One region of the Streptomyces sp. bgisy027 genome, then DNA from elsewhere that is predicted to be linked to it. Evidence: riboswitches for the same ligand, from Rfam matches in the RefSeq annotation. Region 1 holds a riboswitch; the other holds the start of a gene.
What was found. A riboswitch is a leader RNA that binds a small molecule or an ion and turns the genes downstream of it on or off. The one in region 1 is predicted to bind cobalamin.
Positions count from the first base shown of each region.

Region 2: another riboswitch for cobalamin. It lies ahead of AC3ETA_RS33375 (cobalamin biosynthesis protein); the one in region 1 lies ahead of AC3ETA_RS37860 (SCO2321 family membrane protein).

Region 1 covers NZ_JBYIVZ010000052.1:30,323-38,694, reverse strand. Annotated here, with positions in the region: gene AC3ETA_RS37880 (ECF transporter S component) at 1-454, opposite strand, end outside; gene AC3ETA_RS37875 (ABC transporter ATP-binding protein) at 451-2,268, opposite strand; gene AC3ETA_RS37870 (energy-coupling factor transporter transmembrane component T) at 2,265-3,437, opposite strand; gene AC3ETA_RS37865 (SCO2322 family protein) at 3,455-4,120, opposite strand; gene AC3ETA_RS37860 (SCO2321 family membrane protein) at 4,117-5,379, opposite strand; adenosylcobalamin-variant (AdoCbl-variant) riboswitch at 5,505-5,599, opposite strand; gene AC3ETA_RS37855 (alpha/beta fold hydrolase) at 6,183-7,106, shown strand; gene fxsT (FxSxx-COOH system tetratricopeptide repeat protein) at 7,186-8,372, opposite strand, start outside.
Region 2 covers NZ_JBYIVZ010000040.1:511-8,882, forward strand. Annotated here, with positions in the region: gene AC3ETA_RS33355 (class II aldolase/adducin family protein) at 1-341, opposite strand, end outside; gene AC3ETA_RS33360 (lysozyme) at 720-1,412, shown strand; gene AC3ETA_RS33365 (inorganic phosphate transporter) at 1,566-2,816, shown strand; gene AC3ETA_RS33370 (hypothetical protein) at 2,852-3,073, shown strand; cobalamin riboswitch at 3,203-3,348, shown strand; gene AC3ETA_RS33375 (cobalamin biosynthesis protein) at 3,448-4,389, shown strand; gene AC3ETA_RS33380 (cobyric acid synthase) at 4,386-5,897, shown strand; gene cobN (cobaltochelatase subunit CobN) at 5,894-8,372, shown strand, end outside.

The DNA.
Region 1 (8,372 bases):
GCATCTGGAACGGCATCCACGGGCCCACCCCGCCCGTGAGCAGCGCCGAGGCGAACATCGTGACCGAGCCCAGCACGAACCCGAAGCCGGGGCCGAGGACGCGGCCGCTCAGCACCATGAGGAAGAACATCGGCTCCAGACCGGCGGTGCCGGCGCCGATCGGCCGCAGCGCGGCTCCCGTCGCGGCCAGCACCCCGAGCATCGCGACCGCCTTCGGCCCGAGCCCCGACTCCGAGATCGTCGCCCCCACCACCGCGACGAGCAGCACGAGCAGGCAGGCGAAGAACCAGGGGGCGTCCTCGCTGTGCGCGATGACGGCCGACTCGGGCGGTGCGAGGAAGGGCCACATCAGGGCGGCGACACCCACCGCGCTGACGAGGGCGAGGGCGGCGACGGAGCGGGGGCCGAGGTGAACAGGGCGCGTCCGGCGCCGGGCGCTCTTCGTGTCGGTCATGCCAGGGCCTCCCGTACCTGTGTGACCGTGAGCCACTCCTGAGGGGCGAGGATCTTGGTGACCTGCGGTGCGAAGGAGGGGGAGGAGACGACGACGTCCGCGGTCGGGCCGTCGGCGATCACCTCGCCCTCGGCCAGCAGGACGACCCGGTCCGCGAGCTCGGCGGCGAGCTCCACGTCGTGGGTGGCCAGCACGATCGCGTGGCCCTGGTCGGCGAGGTCGCGCAGCAGGGACACCAGGCGGGCCTTCGCCGCGTAGTCCAGGCCGCGGGTCGGCTCGTCGAGGAGGAGCAGCGGAGGGCGGGCGGTCAGGACGACGGCCAGGGCGAGCGTCAGGCGCTGGCCCTCGGAGAGGTCGCGGGGGTGGGTGTCGTCTGTGATGCCCGGGAGGAGCTCCGAGACGAGGATGCGGCAGGTGCCGGGGCTGGCGCCGGCGTCGGCGTCGGCGGCCGCGCACTCGGCGGCGACCGTGTCGGCGTAGAGGAGGTCGCGGGGTTCCTGCGGGACGAGTCCGACGCGGCGGACCAGGTCTCGGGGTGGGGTGCGGTGGGGGACGGAGCCGCCTACGGAGACCGAGCCGGTGGTGGGTTCCACCAGGCCGACGAGGGTGTTGAGCAGGGTGGATTTACCGGCGCCGTTGCGGCCCATGAGGGCGACGGTCTCTCCGCGGGTGACGGTGAGGTCGACGTGGCGCAGGGCGCGGATCCGGTCGCGGGTCACGGCGAGTGCCTGTACCTCGGCGGCATGGGGAGATGGAGATGCCGGGGCGGTGGGGGTCTGTTTGCGGCGGAACCAGCGGTGGGGGGTGGGGGCGGCCGATGGGATGGGGGGTGCGGGTCGTCGGCGGCTGCGGGTCTGGTGTGGCTGGTCGCGCAGTTCCCCGCGCCCCTGAGCGGCGTTGGTGTGCCGTTCCTCGACCGGTTTCCGGCGGTCTTGAGCGGCGTTGGTGTGCCGTTCCTCGACCGGTTCCCAGCGGTCTTGAGCGGCGTTGGTGTGCCGTTGCTCGAGCTGTTGCCGTAGGTCTGCTGCCCTTCTGCGGGCGTCTCGGACCGTCAGGGGAAGCGGGCTCCAGCCGGCCAGGCGGCCCAGGGCGACGACCGGCGGGTAGACGGGGGAGACGGCCATGATCTCCGGCGGGGTGCCCAGAACCGGGGGCGTGCCGGGGGAGGGCAGGAGGGCGATCTGGTCGGCGTACTGCACGACGCGTTCCAGGCGGTGCTCGGCCATCAGGACCGTCGTGCCGAGGTCGTGGACCAGGCGTTGGAGGACTGCCAGGACCTCTTCCGCGGCGGCCGGGTCCAGGGCCGACGTCGGCTCGTCCAGGACCAGGACGCTCGGGTGCGGGGTGAGGACCGAGCCGATCGCCACGCGCTGCTGCTGGCCGCCGGAGAGGGTGGCGATGGAACGGTCGCGCAGATCGGCGAGGCCGAGCAGGTCCAGGGTCTCCTCGACGCGGCGGCGCATCACGGCCGGGGCCAGGCCGAGTGACTCCATGCCGTAGGCGAGCTCGTCCTCGACCGTGTCCGTGACGAAGTGGGACAGGGGATCCTGGCCCACCGTGCCGACCACGTCGGCGAGTTCACGCGGCTTGTGCGTACGGGTGTCGCGGCCGGCCACGGTCACGCGGCCGCGCAGGGTGCCGCCGGTGAAATGCGGCACGAGCCCGCTCACCGCGCCGAGCACGGTGGACTTGCCGACCCCGGACGGGCCGGCGAGCAGCACCAGTTCGCCCTCCGGGACCGCGAAGTCCACGCCACGGACGGTGGGTTCGGCGGCGCCGTCGTACGTCACGGAGACGTTCTCGAAGCGGATCACGACGGCTCCTTGGGGGCGGCGGGAGTGCGGGGCGTGGGGCTGACGAAGGCCGGGAGGAGGCCGAGGAGGACCGCTGCCGCGGGCCACAGGGGGAGGGCGGGGGCGACGAGGGGGATCACGCCGGGATTCAGGGCTTCCGGGGCACGGTGTGCGGCCAGGGTCAGCAGGGCGGCGACCGCCGCGCCGGAACCGGCGACCAGCCAGGCGTGGGTGTCCCAGCGGTCGGGGCGGTAACGGGTGCGCGGGGAACGCCGACTGCCCAGGCGCAGGCCCGCGAGGGCGGCGACGACTCCGGCGAGGAGGACCGGGAGGCCGTAGGTGCCGCCTTCGGCGGTGAGGAGCCCGTACGTCCCGGCGCAGACGCCCAGCAGGCCGCCGAGGGTGAGCGCGGTCGTCGTACGGCGGACGCGGGGCGGGACGTCGGCGGTACGGCCGTAGCCGCGCGCGTCCATCGCGGCGGCGAGCGCGACCGACCGCTCCAACGCCCCCTCCAGGACAGGCAGCGCCACCTGGAGGAGGCCCCGGACACCGCTGTCGGGCCGGCCGCGCAGCCGGCGGGCGGCGCGCAGCCGCTGGACGTCGGCGATGAGGTTGGGGGCGTAGGTGAGGGCGACGACGACCGCCACGCCGATCTCGTAGAGCGCGCCGGGCAGGGACTTGAGCAGGCGGGTGGGGTTGGCGAGGGAGTTCGCCGCGCCCACGCAGATGAGGAGCGTCGCCAGGCGCAGGCCGTCGTAGAGGGCGATGAGCACGGTCTCGACGGTGACCTTGCCGCCCAGGCGGATCCCCTGCGCCCAGTCGGGGAGGGGGATCTCGGGGAGGGCGACGATCACGTGGGTGCCGGGGAGCGGGGAGCCGAGGGCCACGGCGAAGACGAGGCGGATGAGGAGGACGGCCAGGGCCAGCTTGAAGAAGACGGAGTAGGAGCGGGCCCAGGGGGCGTTCGGGCGGCAGGTCGCCACGACGTAGGCGGAGGTCGCGATGAGGAGGGCGAGCAGGAGGGGGTTGGTGGTGCGGGTGGCGGCGGTACCGAGGGCGAGGGCCCAGAGCCACCAGGCGCCGGGGTGGAGAGGGGCGCGGTGGTTCGGGCGAAGGGCGGCGGCGGACGGCACCGGCCGGGCCGCCCGCCGCGTCTGCGCACCCCTGGGCGGCTCCGCACGGCTAGGCATCGCGAAGCTCCGCTCGGCTAGCCATCCCCGCGCCGCCGTGCCTGCCAGACCGCCGCCGCCCCCAGCACCACGACCACGGCGGCGCCCGCGACCAGGCCCAGCGAGAGCCCGCCGTCCGAGTCGTCCTCGGCCGCGGTGGCGGTCTGCCCGGCCGCGGTCGGCTTCCCGGTCTCCCGGCCGCCGCCCGACACCTGATCGCCGCAGCCCTTCCGCGGATACCCGGTGATCGCGCACAGCAGGGCGTTGGTGTCGTAGCGCAGGGGCTTGGCGACGGCCGCCAGGGCCTCGGCGGTCGTCGCGTCGGGAGCCACCCGGGCGCACGCGGTGCGGCGGGCAGGGGGCGTCTCGCCGGACGGGGCGTCGGCCGCCGTACCGAAGTCGATGATCAGGGCGACCCGCTTCCTGCCGTCCTCGGCGGGCGTCCTGGCGCAGATCACCGCGAACTCGGCCGCACCCCTGGGCTGCGTCGCGTCCTTCGAGTCCTCGCTCACGGCGAATCGGAAGCCCTGGACGTCACCGTCGGAGGGGCGGGCGAGGGAGGGGCCCTGGGTGGCGTAGATCCAGGTGTCGCCCTGGCGCTCCCAGAAGGACCAGTAGCGGTAGCCGGCCGCCTGCGCGCCCTGGGCCGCGCCGGTCAGCAGGACCAGCGCGGCCAGGAGCGGGGCGAGCAAGCGGCGGATCACGCCTGGGGGCCCTTCTTGCGGCCGCTCAGCAGGAAGCCGATGCCGACGCCGACGACGAGGAAGATGCCGACGTACCACCAGACACCGAAGGGACTGTCGCCCTTCTCGTCCTTCTCGGCGTCCTTGTCCGCGGCCTTTGTGGCGGCCTGCGGCGCGGGGCCCGTGGCGTTGAGCTGCTTCACCAGGTCGGCGCCGCCGAAGTCGCGGGGGTCGGTGCCGGTGGCGTGGGCGGCGAGGATCAGCTGGGCGTAGGCAGCCGGGCCGCTCTGCTTCGCCCACTTCGCGGAGTTCCGCTCCAGCCAGCGCAGCGGCTTCTCGGCGGCATCGGCACCGGAAAGGGCGGCCAGCGCCACGACCGCGTCGGCGGTGTTGCCGTAGTCGGGCTGGTCCTCGGCGCCCGGGAGGGCGGACGTGAGGTGGCCGTCCTTGGCGAGGGCGTCGGTGAGGTAGGCGGCGCCGTTGACGGCGGCCTGCTGCGAGGCCGGGAGACCGTCGCTCACGCATCGCGTGGCCGGCGCGTCCTTGCCGGGGCTCACGACGAGGCCCTTGCCGAGGGAGCCGAGGACGCCGGCCGCGGTGGCGTCGGCGTTGGCGAGCAGCTTGCCGTTCTTGTCGGGCTGGAAGGCGAAGGCGCCTGCGCCGTCGCCCTTGCACGGCAGGACGAGCTTGTCGAGCGCGTCGTAGGCCGTCTTCCCGTCCTTGCGGACGTCCGCCGGCTTCTCACCGGCGGCCGCGAGCGCGCCGATCACCACGGACGTCGAGTTGGTGTCGCTGGCCCCGCCCGGCAGGTAACCCCAGCCGCCGTCCTTGTTCTGGACGGACTTCAGCCAGGTCACGGCCTTGGAGGCGGCGGCGTCGTGCCCGCCGAGCGCGACGAGCGCCTGGACGGCGGCGGCCGTGTTGTTGGTGTCGACGAGGGTCTTGGCATCGCAGTCGGCGGCGGCGTCGGCACGGTAGGGCGCGAAGGCCCCGTTCGCGCACTGCTGCGTGAGCAGCCAGTCCACGGCCCCCTCGGCGGGCTGCACCCCGACGGTGTCCTGCGCGAGCATCGCGAGGGACTGCCGCCAGACGCCGTCGTAGGTGGGGTCGGTGGTGCCGTACAGCTCGGCGGGGTACGTCGGCTTCGCGGGCGCGGAGGGGGACGGCGAGCCGGCGGGGGACGGTGACGCGGACGGGGAGGAGTCGGCGGCTATGGCCGGCGCGGCCGCGCCGATCACGACGGCGGCGGCCAGGACCGCGGCGCTGCGACGGACGTACATGATCGGCGGGTGCCCTTCCCTAAGGGGAACCGGGCAGCGCAGGGGAGACCCCCGGCGGCTCGGCTCCGTATACCTCGACGGTGCCGCACTCCGGCGGACTGCCGGGGCGCGTGAGCCGGTCACTTCCCGTACGCGGCGATCCGGCTCACCGGCCTTCGACGACGACCGGTTCACGGTTGCGGGTCAGCGCCGGATTTGCACCGGCTTTCCCACGTACGGGTGTGATGACGACGGCGACACTCTACCCGGGGGTAGGCCGGGGCTGAGAGGGGGCTGTGGGCGGCGGAGGCGGGCCGGTGTCGAGGGAGGACGGGGGTGGCCGGTTCGGCTGGATTTCGCCCATGGATGTTGCAGGGGGTTGCCGAGCTTCGTGATGGGCGTGTGCATGATCCCGGCCGCGGCGTCGGCCCTTCCTCGCGGACAGTTCGGTATCGGCCGACGTCAGGATGCGAGACGGGTCGGGTGGCCCCATCATGTGGGTACTGCCCTCGGGTCGCGTGATCGCCGCCCTGGGGCGTTGCGATCACAGAAGTGTCAAACCAAACATGGATTTTGCGCCGAATGGCTATCGGTGTGGCTGGAATGACCTGCCGGAGGGTGGGAATCCTCTACCGTTTGGTCGGTGCGAGCGGCCCTTCGGGACGCGCAACCGTCACCCCGTGGCATTGCGTCTTACGGAAAACCCTTGGTCCGTCGCGAATGACGGCTGGTTTGTGTGTCGACTGGCGCTCTGACGGGCGGGATGCTGATTCTCCGGGTCCTGCTCCGGGCGGCCGCGGCGCTGGCGACGGGAGGCACACCTGGTGTTGGGAAGTGTCGAGAGCGGCGACGGCAAGAGGCTGCTCTTCTTCGAGACGTCGGGGGACCCGAAGGGCCACCCGGTGTTCTTGCTGCATGGCACTCCGGGCAGCAGGGTGGGGCCGCGTCCACGGACCAGCGTTCTCTACAAACTCGGCATCCGGCTCATCTCCTATGACCGGCCGGGGTACGGGGAGTCGCAGCGGTTAAAAGGCCGCGCCGTGCGTCACGCCGCCGCGGATGTGGCGGCCATCGCAGACCAGCTGAATCTTGGACCGTTCTCCGTGCTCGGCCGTTCCGGCGGCGGGCCGCATGCGTTGGCGTGTGCGGCGCTGCTTCCGGACAGGGTCGCCAGTGCTGCCGTTCTGGTCAGCATCGCTCCCCCCGATGCAGATGGGCTCGACTGGTTCGAGGGGATGGCCCCGTCCAACGTCATCGCCTACAAGGCCGCCCGGGCGGCTCTCCGCGATGGTTCCGAGGAGTGCTTGGAAAGGCTCAAGGCCAACCTGGCCAGCAATGCGGATGCCATTCGTGACAAGCCGGAATCACTGCTGGGGTTACTCACTCCGGAGATGCCCACGGCAGACAAGGCCGTGGTGGGACATGGTGGGATCCGAGGCCTACTCCTCGCCAACTACGAGACCAGTGTGGTGCGTTCCTCGTTCGGGTGGCTCGACGACGTGCTGTCCTTCCGGCTGGACTGGGGCTTCGAGCCAGGCAAGATCGTCGAAGTCCCGCTGCTGCTGTGGCACGGTGAGCACGACACCTTCTCGCCCGTCGGCCACTTCCGATGGCTTGCCGAACGCATTCCCTCAGCGACTGCCGTGCTGAAGCCGGGGGCGGCTCACTTCGCCGCGCTGCCGGCCGTACCGGAAATACTCGCTTGGCTACGTGACCGTGCTCGCGAGCGCTTCGGGGCCGCCGTGTAGCGGGTGCCGGCAGCCCGTCCGCGCCCGCGAAAGTGGTTCGTTGCGATGTGCTCGCCGACGTGGGCGAGCACATCGCAGATCAGATCGGGTGCGGGTCGAACTCCCAGCCCGACCGACTCCAATCGCGCAGGGCCAGAGCGCGGGGATGATCGGCCCCGAGTCGCGCAGTGATCGCGCCCAGCACTTCCTCACGCAGCCGGTCGGCCGCCTCGCTCTCTCCCAACTCGTTCAGGACCACCGCGAGGTTGGCCGCGCAGACCAGTGGGGCGGGGTGCTGGTCGTCGTTGAGGACATCGCGAAGCCGGTCCAGTACCTCCTCGTAGGTAGCGCGGGCCCGTCCACGCTGCCCCAGTGCGGCCTGGGCATTGGCCAGGTTCACCCGGCACATCAGGGTGAACGGGTGGTCGTCGTCGAAGATTGCCGCGAAAACCCTTGCGGCTTGCTCGGCGTGTGCCAGTGAGGAAGCCGCCTCGTTGGCCGTGTAGAGCAGCACGGCCAGGTTCGCGTAGCAGGCTGCTGTGTAGGGGTGTTGGTCTTGGAAGAACCGACGGCAGTCGTCCAGGACCCGGCGGGCCAGCTCGACGGCCTCTTCGGTACGACCCTGCGCGCCCAGGATCCCGGCCAGGCCCAGGTGGAGCAGCAACCGGTTGGGCGAGGCCGACCCTTCCTCGGAGGGAAGGTTGGACAGCACCGTGCGTGTCAGGTCTTCCGCTTCCTGGGCCCGGCCCATCTGGTGCAGGGCACCCGACAGCGCTTTGCCCGCGTTGATGGTGGTGGGAGCGGACGGGCCGAACTGCTGATGGGAGAGGCATTGGTCGTAGGTGCGCCGCAACGGAAGCTCGGATCCGGCGTAGTCGCCGCAGTCGAGCAGATCGCGGGCGTAACTGATGGTTGATGCCCGGGTGTAGGCATGTTCCGGGCCGAGGATCTTGTTGCGAGTCTCCATAGTCTTGCGGTCCAGCCGCAGAGCGTCCGTGTACTGCCCCAACACCCGTAGGCATACCGCGTAATTGTTGGCGGCCATGAGGCTGCGCGGATGGTCTTCGCCGAACAACTCCAGGAACTGCTCGTGGTTGAGCCGGTCGCGTTCCAGTGCCTCGCTGTAGCGGCCCAGACCGCGCAGGTCGGCAGCCACACCGCCGGACGTCATGAGGATGTGGAGGTCGTGCGGGCTGTCCAAGGCCGCTTCCTGGCGGTGCAGTACGTCCATGTCCAGCTCCAGGGCCTCTTGGTATCTGCCCTGGGCACGAAGGATGTTGGCGATCT
Region 2 (8,372 bases), on a different contig from region 1:
ATCGCCAGGTGCATCGGCAGCTCACTCGTCGGCACGAGCGATCCGAGCACCCGGTCCCCGGCCAGATCGACCCCCGTCACATCGTCCGGCGACAGCCGGTCGTACGGCACCCCCGACGGCGTGACCAGCACCGTGTCCCCGACCCGCACCGAGACATTGCCGGACGTGCCCACGACGAGCCCCTCCGAGACGGTCCGCCGCGCCGTCGCCACGAGGGCCTCCCAGGCCTCCACCTCCTCAGGGCGCGCACTCCTGCCCCACGCCTCCCCCACGTCCTGGGCATCCTCCCGCGCGTCCCGCGCCCCCCGCCCGCCCCGCTGGTCCCGCCGCTCCTCAACCATGCGGCGATCCTGCCAGCCACCACGTCGACACGGCGTCAAGTCGCCGCCGGGGCGGCGCACTTTAAGGGGGAAGCCCGGCCTCCGGCAGGGCGCACAGAGGGGAACACCACCCTCGCCCCCGCCTTGGCCTGAGATCGATCAGCGTTCAACGATCTTCCAGTAACCTCGGGGAGATTTGTCGCACACGTCGCCATTCCGGGGGGAAATATGGCCCGTGATCACAAACCGTCCCACCTCGAACTGCCCCGCCACGAACCGTCCCACCGCGAACCGTCCCACCGCGAACCGCCCCGCCACGAACCGCCCCGCCACGAACCGTCCCACCACGAACCGCCCCGCCGCCGCCCCCGCCACCGCTCCCGCCTCATAGCGATATCCGTGGCGGCCCTCACCCTCAGCGGAACCGCCCTCGCCGAGATCCCGGCGGCGGCCGCGAGCAAGCCCAAGGGCCACGACGTCTCGTCCCACCAGAAGAACGTCGACTGGCAGGGCTCCAAGGCGAAGGGCGCGAGATTCGTCTACGTCAAGGCGACCGAGTCCCACACCTACCGCAACCCCTACTTCGGCCAGCAGTACAACGGCTCGCGCAACACCGGCCTGGTCCGCGGCGCGTACCATTTCGCACTGCCGAACAAGTCCTCGGGCAGGACCCAGGCCGCGTTCTTCGTACGCAACGGCGGCGCCTGGCGGTCGGACGGCTGGACCCTGCCGCCCGCCCTGGACATCGAGTACAACCCGTACGGCAGGCAGAAGTGCTACGGACTGAGCAAGGCGAAGATGGTCGGCTGGATCCAGTCCTTCAGCAACGAGGTGAAGCGGCTGACCGGCCGTCGCCCGGTGATCTACACCACGACCCACTGGTGGAACACCTGCACCGGCACCAGCCGCGCCTTCGCCTCGAACCACGCTCTGTGGATAGCCCGCTACAACTCCTCGACGGCCGGCTCGATGCCGGCCGGATGGCAGTTCTGGACCTTCTGGCAGTACGACAACAGCGGCAGCCTGCCGGGTGATCAAAATCTCTTCAACGGGTCCATGACCCAGCTGAGGAAGTTCGCCCGGGGCCACTAGCCCCGCAGCGTCCGGGCCGCGCGGCGACCGGCCGGTCCGAGGTTGCCTCATCCAGCCCTCTCGGACACCGTGCGGCCCACCCCAGTTCACCTTTCGTTCACCCAGGTTACCTACGTTCGTCCGGCCAATGACCTCGAACGATTGCCTGGGTAAATGGAAAACTTCTCGCTGATCCTCGCGATTGTGGTGGTAACCGCACTCGCGTTCGATTTCACGAACGGTTTCCACGACACCGCCAACGCGATGGCCACCACCATCTCGACCGGTGCGCTCAAGCCCAAGGTGGCGGTGGCCATGTCCGCCGTGCTGAACCTTGTCGGCGCCTTCCTCTCCGTGGAGGTCGCCAACACGATCTCCAAAGGTCTCGTCGACGAGACCGGCATCCGTCCCGAGGTCATCTTCGCCGCGTTGGTCGGCGCGATCCTCTGGAACCTGCTCACCTGGCTGGTGGGCCTGCCCTCCAGTTCCTCGCACGCCCTGATGGGCGGTCTGATCGGCGCCACCATCGCCTCGGCCGGCATCGGCGCGGTCCACGGCGACGCGCTCCTCACCAAGGTGCTGATCCCGGCGATCGCCGCCCCGCTGGTCGCGGGCATCGCCGCGCTGCTGGGCACCCGCCTGACCTACCGCCTCGGCAAGAAGGCCGACGGCGAGGCCGCCGCCAAGGGCTACCGGACCGGCCAGATAGCCTCCGCCGGCCTGGTCTCCCTGGCGCACGGCACCAACGACGCGCAGAAGACGATGGGCATCATCACCCTCGCCCTGGTCGCCGGCGGCGTCGTCGCCCCCGACTCGGACCCGCCCATGTGGGTCATCCTCTCCGCCGGCCTGGCCATCGCGCTCGGCACCTACCTCGGCGGCTGGCGCATCATCCGCACCATGGGCAAGGGCCTGACCGACCTTCAGCCGCAGCAGGGCTTCGCCGCCCAGACCAGCGCGGCCACCGTCATCCTGGCCTCCTCCCACCTCGGCTTCTCCCTCTCCACCACGCACTCCGTCTCCGGCTCGGTGATGGGCGCCGGCCTCGGCCGCAAGGGCGGCGTCGTCCGCTGGTCGACGGCCACCCGGATGTTCGTCGCCTGGGGCCTGACCCTGCCGGCCGCCGCCCTGGTCGCCGCGCTCGCGGAGTACGTGACGGGCTTCGGCACCTGGGGCACGGCCGTGGTCGCCGTCTTCCTGGTCGCCTCCAGCGCCGCGATCTGGAAGATCTCCCGCCGCGAGGTCGTCGACCACACCAACGTCAACGACTCCGACGAGGCGCCCGGCGTGGTCACCACCGCCATCGCCGCCGTCACCCCGCCCCCGGCGGGCACGCCGGCCGAGGACCTCTCGGCCACGATCCCGGCCCCCTCGTCCTCCGAGCCCGCGTCCTCCGAGCCGGCGTCCTCGCAGGCCACCGTCTGACCGCCCCGTAATCCGGCTATCCAGAAAGTAGAAGCATGAAGATCGACTGGGCGGCACTCGGCTCCGTCTTCGGCGTCAGCCTCGTGGTCACGGTGGCCCTCGTGGGCCTGTTCACCCTCGGTGTCGCGGGCCTCTCACGCCGCGAACGGGCCGTGGCCCAGGGCGACTCGGCCGCGCTCGCGGTCACCGGCGCCTACGCCTGCTTCGCGGCCTGCGCGGCCGCCGTGGGCTACGGGATCTATCTGATCGTGGCGTGACCCACAGGCCCTTCGTGGCCTGACCCACAACACGCGAAACACCCGAGGTGGGGGGCGGACGACCGTCCCGCACCTCGCCGCTGTGTGGGCCTTCGCACACTCTCCCGTCGCAGGTCAACGGCAAGTTGACGCCCCTCGGAACCCCGTGGTGGACTTCCGGGGCCAAGTACGACGGCAGAAGAGGAAGCCGGTGAGAATCCGGCGCGGTCCCGCCACTGTCACCGGGGTAGCAATCCCCGGGAGCCAGGAACTCTCGCCGTCGGTCTCTTCGAACCAGGGCGCGGACACCCTGAGTGAGGACACAACGCGATGCTCGCCTGCCGATCGACATGCAGTAGCACAACCTCGTCCGGCCGCACGGTCGGCTGACCCCGATGCGAGCCGATCGCGTCTTCGCGTACGGCGCCGCCGCCGGGCTCCTCGGTGACCTGCTGCTCGGCGACCCCCGCCGGGGGCATCCGGTCGCCGCGTTCGGACGGGCCGCGGCCGCCGTGGAACGGGTCTTGTGGCGCGACGACCGCGCACGCGGTGCCCTGCACACCGCCGTGTGCGCCGGTGGCGCCATGGCCGTGGGTGCCGTCGCCGCCCGTGTCGTCCGTACCTCCCCGGCCGCCTCCCTCGCGCTGACCGGCGCCGCCACCTGGGCGGTCGTCGGGGGCACCTCGCTCGCCCGGGAGGCCCGCGCGGTCGGGCGGGCCCTGGAGGCGGGGGATGTCGAGGGCGCCCGGGCACGGCTGCCTCATCTGTGCGGACGGGATCCGCAGGCGCTGGACGCGGACGGGATCGCGCGGGCGGTCGTGGAGTCCGTCGCCGAGAACACCTCCGACGCGGTCGTGGGCGCCCTGGTGTGGGGGGCCGTCGGCGGGGTGCCCGGACTGCTCGGCTTCCGGGCCGTGAACACGCTCGACGCGATGGTCGGGCACCGGTCGCCCAAGTACCTGCGCTACGGCTGGGCTTCGGCCCGCCTCGACGACGTGGCCGGCTGGCCGGGGGCGCGGCTGACGGCCGTACTCGCCACCCTCGCCGGCGACGATCCCCGGGGTGCGGTGCGGGCCTGGCGTGCCGACGCCGCCGCGCACCCCAGCCCCAACGCCGGGCCCGTCGAGGCCTCGTTCGCGGGAGCCCTCGGGGTGCGGCTGGGCGGGACCCTCTCCTACGGCGGCCGGGTCGAGCACCGTCCGGTGCTCAACGGGACGGGACGGGCCGTGGGCATCCACGACGTCGAACGGGCCGTACGGCTGTCGAAGCGCGTCAGTTGGCTGGCGCTGGGCGTCTGTGTCGCCGCGCGCCGCATCGCGAAGGGACGTACGTCATGACGGGCGGTGGCCTTCTTGTCGCCGGCACCACCTCGGACGCCGGCAAGAGCGTCGTCACCGCGGGGATCTGCCGGTGGCTGGTGCGGCAGGGGGTGAAGGTCGCGCCGTTCAAGGCGCAGAACATGTCCCTGAACTCGTTCGTGACGCGCGAGGGCGCCGAGATCGGGCGGGCGCAGGCCATGCAGGCCCAGGCGTGCCGTGTCGAGCCGACCGCGCTGATGAACCCCGTGCTGCTCAAGCCCGGCGGTGAGCAGAGCAGTCAGGTCGTGCTGCTGGGCAGGCCGGTGGGTGAGCTGAGCGCGCGGGGCTACCACGGCGGGCGGCAGCAGCAGTTGCTCGGGACGGTGCTGGAGTGCCTCGCCGAGTTGCGGGGCACGTATGACGCGGTGATCTGTGAGGGGGCCGGCTCTCCGGCCGAGATCAATCTGCGGCGGACCGACATCGTCAACATGGGCATCGCCCGCAATGCCGGGCTTCCGGTGCTCGTCGTCGGCGACATCGACCGCGGCGGCGTCTTCGCCTCCTTCTTCGGGACCGTCGCGCTGCTGTCCCGCGAGGACCAGGAACTGATCGCCGGCTTCCTGGTCAACAAGTTCCGCGGCGACGTCTCGCTCCTCGAACCCGGCCTCGACATGCTGCACGACCTCACCGGGCGGCGGACCTACGGCGTCCTGCCCTTCCGGCACGGCCTCGGCATCGACGAGGAGGACGGGCTGAGAATCTCCCTGCGGGGCGCCGTACGGGAGTCCGAGGTCTCCTCCCCCGTCGGTGAGGACGTGCTGCGCGTCGCCGTCTGTGCCGTGCCGCTGATGTCCAACTTCACCGACATCGACGCCCTCGCCGCCGAACCGGGCGTCGTCGTGCGGTTCGTGGACCGGCCGGAGGAACTGGCCGACGCGGACCTGGTGGTGGTCCCCGGCACCCGGGGCACCGTCCGCGCCCTGGAGTGGCTGCGGGAGCGCGGGCTCGCGCGGGCCCTGGTCCGCAGGGCGGCCGAGGGGCGGCCGATCCTCGGCATCTGCGGCGGTTTCCAGCTCCTCGGCGAACACATCGAGGACGACGTCGAGAGCCGGCGCGGACAGGTCGAGGGACTCGGGGTACTGCCCGTACGGGTGCGGTTCGCCCGGGAGAAGACCCTGACCCGGCCCGTCGGCGAGGCGCTCGGGGAGCGCGTCGACGGCTACGAGATCCATCACGGCGTCGCCGACGTCACGGGAGGCGAAGCCTTCCTCGACGGCTGCCGGGTCGGCCGGACCTGGGGCACCCACTGGCACGGCTCGCTGGAGTCGGACGGTTTCCGGCGGGCGTTCCTGCGCGAGGTGGCGGCCGCCGCGGGCCGCCGGTTCGTGCCGGCGCCCGACACCTCGTTCGCCGCGCTGCGCGAGGAGCAGCTCGACCGGCTCGGCGATCTCATCGAACAGCACGCGGACACGGACGCGCTGTGGCGGCTCATCGAGTCCGGCGCGCCGCAAGGACTGCCTTTCATTCCACCGGGAGCGCCCGCATGAGCACAGTGTTGTTGTTGTCGACCGCCGACACGGATCTGCTGGCGGCCCGCGCCGCCTCCGGTGCCGACTACCGGATCGGCAACCCGACGCGCGTGGACGTCGAGACCGAGCTGCCCGCGCTGCTCGACGGCGCGGACCTCGCCGTCGTCCGGCTGCTGGGCGGCAAGCGGGCCTGGGAGGACGGGCTCGCGAAGCTGAAGGCGTCGGGCGTGCCGACCGTGCTGCTGGGCGGCGAGGCCGTGCCGGACGCGGAGCTGATGGCGGAGTCGTCCGTCCCGGCCGGTGTGGTCGCCGAGGCGCTGAAGTACCTCGTCGAGGGCGGCCCCGCCAACCTCACCGAGCTCGCCCGGTTCCTCTCCGACACCGTGCTGCTGACGGGCGAGGGGTTCGTCGAGCCGCAGAAGATGCCGGAGTACGGCGTCCACGGCGACCGTACGCTCCAGGAAGGCCGTCCGACCGTCGGCGTGCTCTTCTACCGGGCCCATGAGCTCAGCGGCAACACCGCGTTCGTCGACACCCTGTGCGACGCGATCGAGGCGCGGGGCGCCAACGCGCTTCCCGTGTACTGCGGTTCGCTGCGCGGCGCGGACCCGGAGCTGTACGAGATCCTGGGCCGGGCCGACGCCCTGGTCGCCACCGTCCTCGCGGCGGGCGGCACGCACGCCTCGCAGGCTTCGGCGGGCGGCGACGAGGAGGCGTGGGACATCGGCAGGCTGGCCGAGCTGAACGTCCCCGTGCTGCAGGGGCTGTGCCTGACGTCGTCCAAGAGCGCCTGGGACGAGTCCGACGCCGCCCTGACCCCCATGGACGCCGCGATGCAGGTCGCGATCCCGGAGTTCGACGGCCGTCTGATCACCGTCCCGTTCTCCTTCAAGGAGCAGGGCCCCGACGACGTGCCCGTGTACGTGGCCGACCCGGAGCGGGCCGGGCGCGTCGCCGGGATCGCCGTACGGCACGCCCGGCTGCGGCACAAGCCGAACGCCGGCAAGAAGCTCGCCCTGGTCTTCACCGCCTACCCGACCAAGCACTCGCGCGTCGGCAACGCGGTCGGCCTGGACACGCCCGCCTCCGCCGTGCGGGTCCTGGACGCGCTCAAGCAGGCCGGGTACGGCGTGACCGAGTACCCGGACAACGGCGACGAGCTGATCCACCGGCTCATCGAGGCGGGCGGGCACGATGTCGAGTGGCTGACCGAGGACCAGCTGGCGTCGGCGCCCGCGCGCGTGCCGCTCGCCGACTATCAGGCTTGGTTCGACAAGCTCGATGCGGAGCTGCGGGACGCCATGACCGAGGCGTGGGGCGAGCCGCCGGGCTCGCTGTACGTCGACGGGGACGACATCGTGCTGGCCTCCCTCCGGTTCGGGAACGTCGTCGTGATGATCCAGCCGCCGCGCGGCTTCGGCGAGAACCCGATCGCGATCTACCACGACCCGGACATGCCGCCGTCGCACCACTACATGGCGGCGTACCGCTGGCTGGAGGCTGCGCCAGCGGAAGGGGGCTTCGGCGCCGACGCGATCGTGCACATGGGCAAGCACGGCACGATGGAGTGGCTGCCGGGCAAGGGGCTCGGGCTGAGCGGCGGCTGCGCCCCGGACGCCGTCCTCGGGGACCTGCCGCTGATCTACCCGTTCATCGTCAACGACCCCGGCGAGGGCACCCAGGCCAAGCGCCGCGGTCACGCCACCGTCGTCGACCACCTGGTGCCGCCGATGGCCCGTGCGGACACCTACGGCGACCTGGCCAAGCTGGAGCAGCTGCTCGACGAGTACGCGCTCGTCTCCGACCTGGACCCGACGAAGGCCCCGGCGGTCAGGGCCCAGATCTGGACGCTGGTCAAGGCGGCCGAGCTGCACCACGACCTGCATGTCGACGAGCAGCCGGGCGACGACGACTTCGACGAGTTCGTCATGCACATCGACGGCTATCTGTGCGAGATCAAGGACGTGCAGATCCGCGACGGCCTGCACATCCTGGGCGGCGGCCCGGTCGGCGAACCGCGTGTGAACCTGGTCCTCGCGGTGCTGCGTGCCTCGCAGGTGTGGGGCGGGCAGGCGAACGCGCTGCCGGGCCTGCGGGCGTCGCTGGCCGAGCACTTCGGTCTGCTGGAGAAGGAGCTGCTCGCCGAGCCGGGCGCTCCGGTGAAGGTCCCGGTCGAGCTGAGCGACCTCGTCGAGGGCCCGTCCCGTACGGCCGCCGACGCGATCGACCTGCTGGAGCAGCTGTGCCGGCGGGTCGCGGAGGGCATGGAATCCAACGGCTGGAAGGTGTCGGAGGCCCCCGGTCTCGTCCGTGACGTCCTCGGCACCGAGCTCCCCGAGGCCGTCGCCGTGCTGGAGTTCGCCTGCACCGAGGTCGTGCCGCGGCTCGCCCGGACCACGGACGAGATCGGCCACATCCTCAAGGCGCTCGACGGCGGTTACGTCCCGGCGGGCCCGTCCGGTTCGCCGACGCGCGGTCTGGTCAACGTCCTGC